DNA from 3 places in the Furfurilactobacillus sp. WILCCON 0119 genome. Region 3 is predicted to be linked to each of the others. Evidence: predicted binding sites of a transcription regulator. Region 3 holds the regulator's gene; each other region holds the start of a gene.
What was found. The regulator Rex, encoded in region 3, represses fermentation and respiration genes when NADH is low (regulators of the CRP and FNR family bind a similar motif). The targets are predictions, from matches to a motif close to TTGTGAANTANTTCACAA.

Region 1: a site for Rex is predicted at 1,134-1,151, ahead of ACRYI5_RS06350 ((S)-acetoin forming diacetyl reductase). Genes of this name have one in related genera too.
Region 2: a site for Rex is predicted at 2,057-2,074, ahead of adhE (bifunctional acetaldehyde-CoA/alcohol dehydrogenase). Genes of this name have one in related genera too.

Annotation. Positions count from the first base shown of each region.
Region 1 covers NZ_JBPCCV010000003.1:170,962-174,139, forward strand. Annotated here, with positions in the region: gene ACRYI5_RS06345 (malolactic enzyme) at 1-959, shown strand, start outside; gene ACRYI5_RS06350 ((S)-acetoin forming diacetyl reductase) at 1,173-1,946, shown strand; gene ACRYI5_RS06355 (YdcF family protein) at 2,343-3,178, shown strand, end outside.
Region 2 covers NZ_JBPCCV010000003.1:265,242-268,419, forward strand. Annotated here, with positions in the region: gene adhE (bifunctional acetaldehyde-CoA/alcohol dehydrogenase) at 1-2,025, opposite strand, end outside; gene ACRYI5_RS06805 (L,D-transpeptidase) at 2,432-2,995, shown strand; gene ACRYI5_RS06810 (D-alanyl-D-alanine carboxypeptidase family protein) at 3,026-3,178, shown strand, end outside.
Region 3 covers NZ_JBPCCV010000002.1:262,002-265,179, reverse strand. Annotated here, with positions in the region: gene ACRYI5_RS04815 (ABC-F family ATP-binding cassette domain-containing protein) at 1-654, opposite strand, end outside; gene ACRYI5_RS04810 (redox-sensing transcriptional repressor Rex) at 995-1,654, shown strand; gene groES (co-chaperone GroES) at 1,901-2,185, shown strand; gene groL (chaperonin GroEL) at 2,255-3,178, shown strand, end outside.

The sequences.
Region 1 (3,178 bases), on a different contig from region 3:
GAATGTACCTTCACTTTGAAGACTTTGGTCGTAACAACGCCGCCAAGATCCTTAAAAAGTACCAGCAGAAGTACGTGACGTTTAATGATGACATTCAGGGAACCGGAATCATTACGTTAGCCGCCATTTTGGGTGCTCTCAACATTTCGAAACAGCGGTTAACGGACCAAACTTACTTAACGTTTGGCGCAGGATCGGCCGGTGCCGGCATTGCCAACCGCATCTTCGATGAAATGGTTGAACAGGGCCTCAGCGAGGATGAGGCGCGTCGCCACTTTTACATGGTCGACAAACAGGGCTTGTTGTTCGATGACATGACAGATCTGACACCGGAACAACGGCCATTTGCTCGCCAACGCAGTGAATTTGCTCATCCTGAGGCACTCACGAACTTGGCCGCCGTGGTCGACGCCATTCACCCCACCATTCTGGTCGGAACGTCCACCCAACCGGGGACGTTTACGGAAGCCATCATCAAAAACATGGCTGCTCACACGCCCCGCCCGATCATTTTCCCGTTGTCGAACCCAACCAAACTGGCTGAAGCATCCGCTAGCGACCTCATTAAATGGACGGCCGGACGCGGACTGATTGCAACTGGGATTCCAACCCCTGATGTTGTCTACGACGGGGTGACCTATCACATCGGCCAAGCCAACAACGCCCTCGTTTATCCGGGACTGGGCCTCGGCACGATTGCGTCATCGGCCCGGGTTCTAAACGATACGATGATCAGTAAGGCCGCCCACTCACTCGGTGGGCTCGTTGATCCAACCCAACCAGGGGCTGCCGTCTTGCCCCCTGTCGATAAACTCAGTGTCTTTTCCGAAACGGTGGCCGAGGCCGTGGCTCAAAGCGCCGTGGACCAGCACCTGAATCAGCGGCCCATTACTGACGTTAAGGAAGCAGTCCTTAAAACGAAGTGGACCCCTGCCTACCAACCCCTAACCATTAAATAGTTGCGGTAGCGCCTGCACACCACGAGGTCTGCTCAATTGAAAACGACTGATCCGCTGGTATGCCGGTGACCAGTCGTTTTTCTTCTGCCTGTTTATTTCCTAATCGAACCTGCCATCCAACACCTTTTTTTATTCGTCCTTTCCTTATTGCCGCGTGTCCCCTATACTAGGGATTAGTTATTAAAATCACAAAGTCAAAGAGAGGATTTTCCCATGACACAAAAAGTTGCCTTTATTACCGGTGCCGGCCAGGGAATCGGTGCCGCCATTGCCCGTCGTTTAGCTAATGATGGTTTTGCCGTTGCACTTGTTGGCCGGACAAAATCAAAAACTGACCACATTGCTGAAGAGATCATTGCAAATGGCGGAACAGCCATTTCCATCGCTGCCGATGTTGCTGACCGCGATGCTGTCTTTGCAGCCGTTGATAAAACAGTGGCCCAACTTGGCGACCTAAATGTTATGGTCAACAACGCCGGGGTTGCCCCAACCACACCCATTGACGACGTTACGCCTGAACAACTGGCCAATGTCACCATGATCAACACTGGTGGTGTTGTCTGGGGCACTCAGGCCGCACATGCTGCCATGAAGCGGTTAAATCACGGTGGTAAAATTATTAACGCAACGTCTCAAGCCGGTGAAGTCGGGAACCCTAACCTCACGGTGTACGGTTCCACGAAGTTTGCCATCCGCGGAATCACCCAAACAACCGCTAAGGAATTAGCTGACGAGAACATTACCGTTAACGCCTTTGCACCAGGAATCGTCCGGACACCAATGATGTTAGACATCGCCCATGAAGTGGGCCAAAACGCGGGTAAAGATGACGAATGGGGCATGCAAACATTCGCCAAGGACATCGCTTTGAAACGCCTTTCAGAACCCGAAGATGTCGCTAACGTGGTTGGTTTTCTTGCCAGCAGCGATTCTGACTACATCACTGGGCAAACGATTACGGTTGATGGCGGAATGGTTTTCCACTAAAATTATTGCGCTGTTTCCACTTTATTCCGTTTTATGTAGTTTATGATTGACTTCTCCACCACAGTCACTACACTTTAAGGTGAAGTGTAACGGAGGAAATGATGATGAATAAAGTGACCGTTTACCATGCCTTATGGTATCTTGCTGGGCTTTGTGTCACACTCGTGATGTTGGCGATGACACTTATCGGTGCTTTCATGATGTGGGCATCCCTTTTTGGGGGCTAATGACCCGTCTGAAACGCTAACGTGATTCAATAAACAAATTTTCCTTGAAACGATTGGTCACTTCTTAAGTGATCAATCGTTTTTCGACACACGGACTTTTGGGGTCGGCGCCGGTAACCTGGTGTCGGTCCCAAAAATCCATCATTTGACTGGGGGGGAACCACCTTTTATGCAACTTCATGACTCAGCGACGCTATTACTACTTAGCATGTGGCTCATTGCCATTATGTTTGCCGGCGGCTTTGCGCTTTCTTGGCACATTGAAAAACGGCGGCTCATCAACGGAATTTGGTTTAACATTGCCTTTTACACAGCCCTCGCAGCCCTTGGTGGAAGCATTTTACACCTCAACAATCACCTGTTGATCATCGCCTTTGGTGTGCCATTTATCATTGTTCTACTAACCATCATGGCGCTTTTTCTTGGTCAAAGTGTCTTACTTCTCTGGAACGCGGCCGTTGTCTGGCGCCGTGAAAGTCATTCTGTTGGGAACATGCTCACCCTCATCTTGGGACTTGGCATTTTATTGATTCCGCTGATCGACCGGTTGGCGGGTCACTTTCTGTCCCAACGATGGTTTAACTTTTTCGCCATGATTACCGATCTGGTCGTTTTTTACCTTTTATTTTGGTTCTACAACTACCTGACCGTCCTCGTCCTTTACCAATTTAACCGGCCCAAACTGAATCAACAATACGTCATCGTTCTTGGCAGCGGTCTGATCAATGGTGGCGACGTGCCCCCCTTGCTCGCACAGCGGATCGATCGTGGCATTCGTTTTTATCAGCGGCAGCGGGCCGCAACCGGCGTCGCCCCGATCCTCATTCTTTCGGGCGGTCAGGGTGGCAATGAGACGCGGCCAGAAGGTGTGGCCATGCGCGAATATGCAGTGGCACACGGCATTCCTGCCGACCATGCCCTGGCGGAAGACCGCTCATTAAATACCCTTCAAAACATGCTCTTTTCACGCAAATTAATGCACAACATTGGCGATCATCAACAGCC
Region 2 (3,178 bases), on a different contig from region 3:
CAAACTTGAAACGTATGATTCAAGGGCGTGACAGAAAACATCCAGTCCTGAGTAAGCAATTGTCCGCTTAGGAACCGTCATGATAAATTGAGGGTCCACAATGGCAACGTCTGGTGTCAGAGCGTAATCAGCCAGTGGGTACTTCACGTGGGTCTTGGAGTCAGTGATAACGGCGAATGGCGTTACTTCTGAACCAGTCCCTGAAGTCGTTGGGATCGCAACAAACTTAGCCTTGTTAGGCTTTTCGAATGTGTAGGTCCGCTTCCGGATGTCTAAATACTTCTGCTTAGCACCGAAGAAGTCTGCATCTGGGTGCTCGTAGAACATCCACATGTTCTTTGCGGCATCAAGTGGTGACCCACCACCGATGGCAATAATCGTGTCAGGCTTAAATTCGTTCATCAAGCGAACACCGCGGTCAACCGTATCTGTTGATGGGTCTGGTTCAACCTGGTCAAAGACTTCGATCTGAACGCTAGTGCCGTTTGGCCGTTTGCGCAGACGATCGCGGACGATGTCGACGTAACCGTTCTTAACCATGGATGGTGAAGCAACAACGAAGACTTTTTCAACGCCTTCCATGTCAGTCAGGTAACGAACTGAGTTCTTTTCAAAGTAAACTTTACTTGGGATCTTAATCCATTGCATGTTGTTTCTCCGTTTAGCGATCGTCTTAACGTTAATTAAGTCAAATGATGAAACGTTGTGAGAAACGGCATTCTTACCCCATGAACCAGTCCCTAACGTTAAGGAAGGAATCATGTTGTTGTAGATGTTCCCAATCCCACCAACAGCTGATGGTGTGTTGATCAGAACACGGCTGGCCTTCATGCGAACACCAAATGAAGTCATTAAGTCTTCATCTTCAGTTTGTAATGAAGCGGTGTGACCAAGGCCACCAAAGTCGAGTAAGTCTTCACAAAGCTTCAGGGCGTCTTCACGCGTTGCGGCCTTGTAAACAGACAGAACTGGTGACAATTTTTCAGCTGACAATGGGTAGTCAGGACCAACGCCATCGATTTCAGCTAACAGAACCTTTGTGTTTTCAGGAACTTTGATGCCGGCAAGCTTGGCAATGTCAAAGGCTGATTTCCCAGCGATTGGGCCCTTAACACCGTGGGTGCGAGGGTCAAACATTGCTTCACCCAAGGCCTTTTGATCTGACTTCTTAACTAAGTAAGAACCAAGGCGTTGGAATTCAGCCATCACGTCATCGTAGATGTCAGCGTCGATAACAGCTGAGTTTTCAGAAGCACAAACCATCCCGTTATCAAACGTCTTTGACAAAGTAATGTCGTTCACGGCACGTTTGATGTTTGCTGATTTTTCAATGTAAACGGGGCCGTTACCAGGTCCAACACCCAAGGCTGGTTTCCCAGTTGAGTAAGCAGCCTTAACCATTCCAGGACCACCAGTTGCCAACGTTGAGGCAATGCCATCGTTGTTAATCAACAGGTTTGTGGCTTCGATTGAAGGTTGGTCAATCCATTGAACCATGCCTTCAGGAGCACCAGCGGCAATAGCAGCGTCACGAACAACTTTGGCTGCGGCCACACATGATTGTTGTGCTTGTGGGTGGAAGGCAAAGATGATTGGGTTCCGTGTCTTCACGGCAATTTCTGCCTTGAAGATCACCGTTGATGTTGGGTTCGTAACGGGTGTGATCCCGGCGATAACACCAAGTGGTTCGGCAACTTCAGTGATTTCTTCCACTTCATCTTCACGAATGATGCCAACTGTCTTGTCATCCTTGATCTTGTGCCAAATGTTTTCTGAGGCGTAAATGTTTTTAATTGCTTTATCTTCGACAATTCCGCGACCAGTTTCTTCAACAGCTAACTTGGCCAAGTCCATGTGCTTGTCTAGTGCTGCCATCGCCATTTCATGAACGATGTGGTCAATGCGTTTTTGATCAAAATCATCCATCTTGTCGAGCGCTTCGTGACCTTTGTCAACGAGCTTTTGGATCATGTCTGCTACATCAATTGTTTCTTTTTCGGCTTTTTTCTCAGTCTTCACAACCATTGTTTGAATTCCTCCATCAATGTTGAAGTTATTGTTATCTCTTTCACAATTAGTAGTTTAGCACCTTGTAAAAACTTTGCAAGTCTTTTTGCTCAAAAAATAACAAATGAATTTTAAGTAACCGCTTACATTAGTGTTACCAGTGAATTACTGCTCGTAATGTTTTTTCATCCTCATTGGTTTTGTTATTAATGAACCTTTGTGAATAGTAAAACTTTGTTATATGCCAACATGTCCTTTCCCCAATTAATGGCTCATTTCCAGCCGTTAACTTAACCAACTAAATAATCAACTTTTTAGTTGGTTTGCCAGCTGCTAACTTCACACAGATGGTATAATATTTGGGTTAGTCAGCAAAACGCACACGTTTTAAACCCTTACATCATTCGTTTTATGGAGAAAAAATATGTCTTTACGCACTCATTTCGTCCTCAAACTCACCCTCGTCGTTTTCGTGAGCGTCCTTTTCAGTCAGTTTGCCGGCATTAGTTCAACCGGCCTCACGCCTGACCCCATTGTCGCCAGCGCGGCTACCCATGAAAAGCAATCACACCAAGCGACGTACCCAGATCTCATTAAGTATCCCCATGCGTGGTTGTTGGTTTCATTAAAGCACCAGCGCGTTTACGTGATGAACGGCAAAACAAAACTTTACACGATGCTGGCTTCTACCGGGATGCATGATTCAACACCAACCGGAACTTTTCACATTGAAGCCGAACGGGGGACCTATTTTTACGCACCGCGCTTTAATGAAGGAGCTTATGATTGGGTGTCATGGAAGGATCACGGCGTCTACTTGTTCCACTCAACACCAACTGACGAACAAAAAAACATTCTTCCTGGCCCGAAAGCCGACTTAGGTAAACGCCCATCTTCCCACGGTTGTGTCCACCTTTCCATTCCGGATGCCCACTGGGTCTATGAAACCATTCCAACCGGCACCACTGTTAAAATCATTAAGGGGTAACCAATCATCATAACGGGGAACGCATCAACCATGAAAAAAACCATCATTCTGTTAATTCTTTTACTCACCTTTACGGGTACCAGTACCGTTCTTTGTACTAGGGGGCACGCTGACACCCAATCTGTTTCCACGTTGGTCATGGACGCCAAATCTGGGCATGTCTATCAAAAAAGTGACGCCACC
Region 3 (3,178 bases):
GACGAGGACGGCTCCCGGGTACGTTTTCAGGTAATCCTCTAGCCAACTTAGCGTTTGGATGTCCAAATGGTTTGTTGGTTCATCCAAAATCAGCAGGTCTGGGCGTTGAAGAAGGTGTTTGGCAAGTGCAAGCTGGGTCTTTTGCCCACCAGAAAAACTGGTGACGTTACGGTCGTACGTGTCTTCATCGAAATGAAAGGCATGGAGAACACCACGAATCGTGGCCTGATAGCCATAACCGTTATTTTCTGTGAAGTCGTGCTGCAACTGGTCGTAGTCGGTTAGTAAGTGGGTGTAATCTGTACTGGTATGATCAGCCGCGGGGTCGGCAATTTGGGCTTCGAGTTGATGCAACTGGGCTTCCTGACGCTGCTGCTGAGCAAAAACGGTGAGCATTTCGTCCCAGACGGTGTTGCTCGAGGTTAAGCCGGCGTCCTGGGGAAGGTAGCCGATGGTGGCGCCCTTTGAAGAGGAAATGGTCCCCTCATCAGGCTCCGTAATGCCAGCAATCATTTTCAGCAGGGTGGATTTTCCGGCACCATTCCGGCCCACCAAACCGACACGGTCGCGGTCGTTAATGGTCATTGAAACGTGTTGAAATAAAGTATCAGCGCCGAAACGTCGCGCAACTTGTTGCACCTGAAGCACTTGCATAAATTGAGGTCTCCTACATCATAAAAGTCTTTGTTCTATTTTAGCATGTTGTGGGGTGGGATTGCGAAAGGGACAAAAAGTTCGTGAAATGAACTAATGATTGGTGGATAAACGCGTGTAACCACTCGAGAAGTGGTCTAAAAATTAATCAGTAAAAGAAACGCCGGTTTAAGCCACTTTTGCGCATTGAAAAATGGTGAAATGCCCTTGTAATTTTGCGAAATACCCGAATGCTGATATGAAATATGCTTCACAATAAGGGGCCCTATGCTATAATTTACCTTACAACGAGTTTCACAAGGATAACCCGCAAAGTGCGGAAAGAAAAGGAGTGACTGCTGTGGCTGAACAACGAATTCCACGGGCAACGGCAAAACGGTTGCCAATTTATTATCGATACTTGAACATTCTCCTCAACGCAGATAAGATGCGCGTCTCATCAACAGAATTGTCAGAAGCAGTGAAGGTGGATTCCGCCACGATTCGGCGGGACTTTTCCTATTTTGGTGCACTAGGAAAACGGGGCTACGGCTATGACGTGCCTAAATTACTTGAATTCTTCAAACGAATCTTAAATCAGGATCAACTGACTAACGTTGCATTGATCGGGGTTGGGAACCTTGGGCATGCATTGCTCAACTTTAACTTCCACCAAAACAGTAACGTTCGGATCAGTGCCGCTTTTGATGTGAACGAAGCCATCATTAATACAGTTCAAAGTGGTGTGCCAATTTATCCACTGGATGAGATGGTACAACAGTTGCGGGATCAACAAATTGAAATTGCAATTGTGAGTGTGCCAGAAGACACAGCGCAAGACGTGACGAATCAAGTGGTTGAAGCTGGTGTTCAGGGAATTTTGAACTTTACGCCACGGCGGTTAACGGTTCCTGACAACATTCGGGTTCAAAACGTCGATTTAACAAACGAATTACAAACCTTGATTTACTTCATCGACCATTACGAAGGTGGCGACGATGGGGAAGAGGACGACGAATAAGCACGGTTTAACAACATTTGGACAATGAGCCAGATGTTTTTTTATTGTCAAAAAACATTTGGCTCACGTTGCCGTATGTCTTGGTGAATGGGGCGTCAGTGGCTTGGGAAAAAACTTTTTGACTAAGTTTGACCAAAACACTTGCATTCAGAAAGCGGCATGGTTATCATAGAGCATGTTGTTAGCACTTAACGTATAAGAGTGCTAAAAGCTCTGATTATAATAATGATATTGGAGGGAATCAACGTGTTAAAACCATTAGGAGATCGCGTTATTTTACAAGCTTCAGAAGAAGAAGAACAGACCATTGGTGGCATTGTCCTTGCAAGTAATGCACAGGAAAAGCCAACAACTGGGAAGGTTATCTCAGTTGGAACTGGCCGGATTTTGGACAACGGAACGACGGTTGCCCCACTTGTTAAAGCGGGCGACGTTGTGATGTTTGACAAATATGCGGGAACCCAAGTTTCAGATAACGGTAATGACTACCTGGTTCTCCATGAAAAAGACATCGTTGCGGTTGTTGAATAACAACGCAGCGTTAACAAACCGAAATAAGCATGTGTCAGCACACTAAAATACAGTTGAGGTGGCAGAAAAATGGCTAAAGATTTGAAGTTTTCAGAAGACGCCCGGAGCGCAATGCTCGCTGGGGTCGATAAATTAGCAAACACAGTAAAGACAACGCTTGGACCAAAGGGACGGAACGTCGTTTTGGAACAAACATACGGTTCACCAACCATCACAAATGATGGGGTAACGATTGCCAAGGCCGTTGAATTAAAGGATCATTTCGAAAACATGGGTGCTAAGTTGGTGGCAGAAGTTGCTTCCAAGACAAACGACATCGCCGGTGACGGAACAACGACCGCCACGGTGTTGACGCAATCCATCGTTAACGAAGGGATGAAGAACGTTACGGCGGGTGCAAACCCTGTTGGGATTCGCACCGGGATCGAAAAGGCAACCAACGCCGCCGTTGATGCCTTGCACAAGATGAGCCACGATGTGAAGACTAAGTCTGACATTGCTCAGATTGCGTCCATTTCAGCCGCTGATCCAGAAGTCGGGACGTTGATTGCCGACGCAATGGAAAAGGTTGGTAACGATGGTGTGATCACCATTGAAGAATCTAAGGGAATCGAAACAACGTCCGATGTTGTTGAAGGAATGCAGTTTGACCGTGGGTACATGAGTCAATACATGGTTACCGACAACGACAAGATGGAAGCTGACTTAGACAACCCATACATCCTGATTACCGACAAGAAGATTGCGAACATCCAAGACATCTTGCCATTATTGCAATCAGTTGTTGAACAGGGCCGTGCATTGTTGATCATCGCCGATGACATTACCGGTGAAGCACTCCCAACGTTGGTATTGAACAAGATGCGGGGAACATTCAACGTGGTTGCCGTTAAGGCGCCTGGTTTTGGTGACCGGCGGAAGGCACAACTGGAAGACATCGCTGCCTTGACTGGCGGAACCGTTGTGACTGATGACCTTGGCCTGAACTTGAAG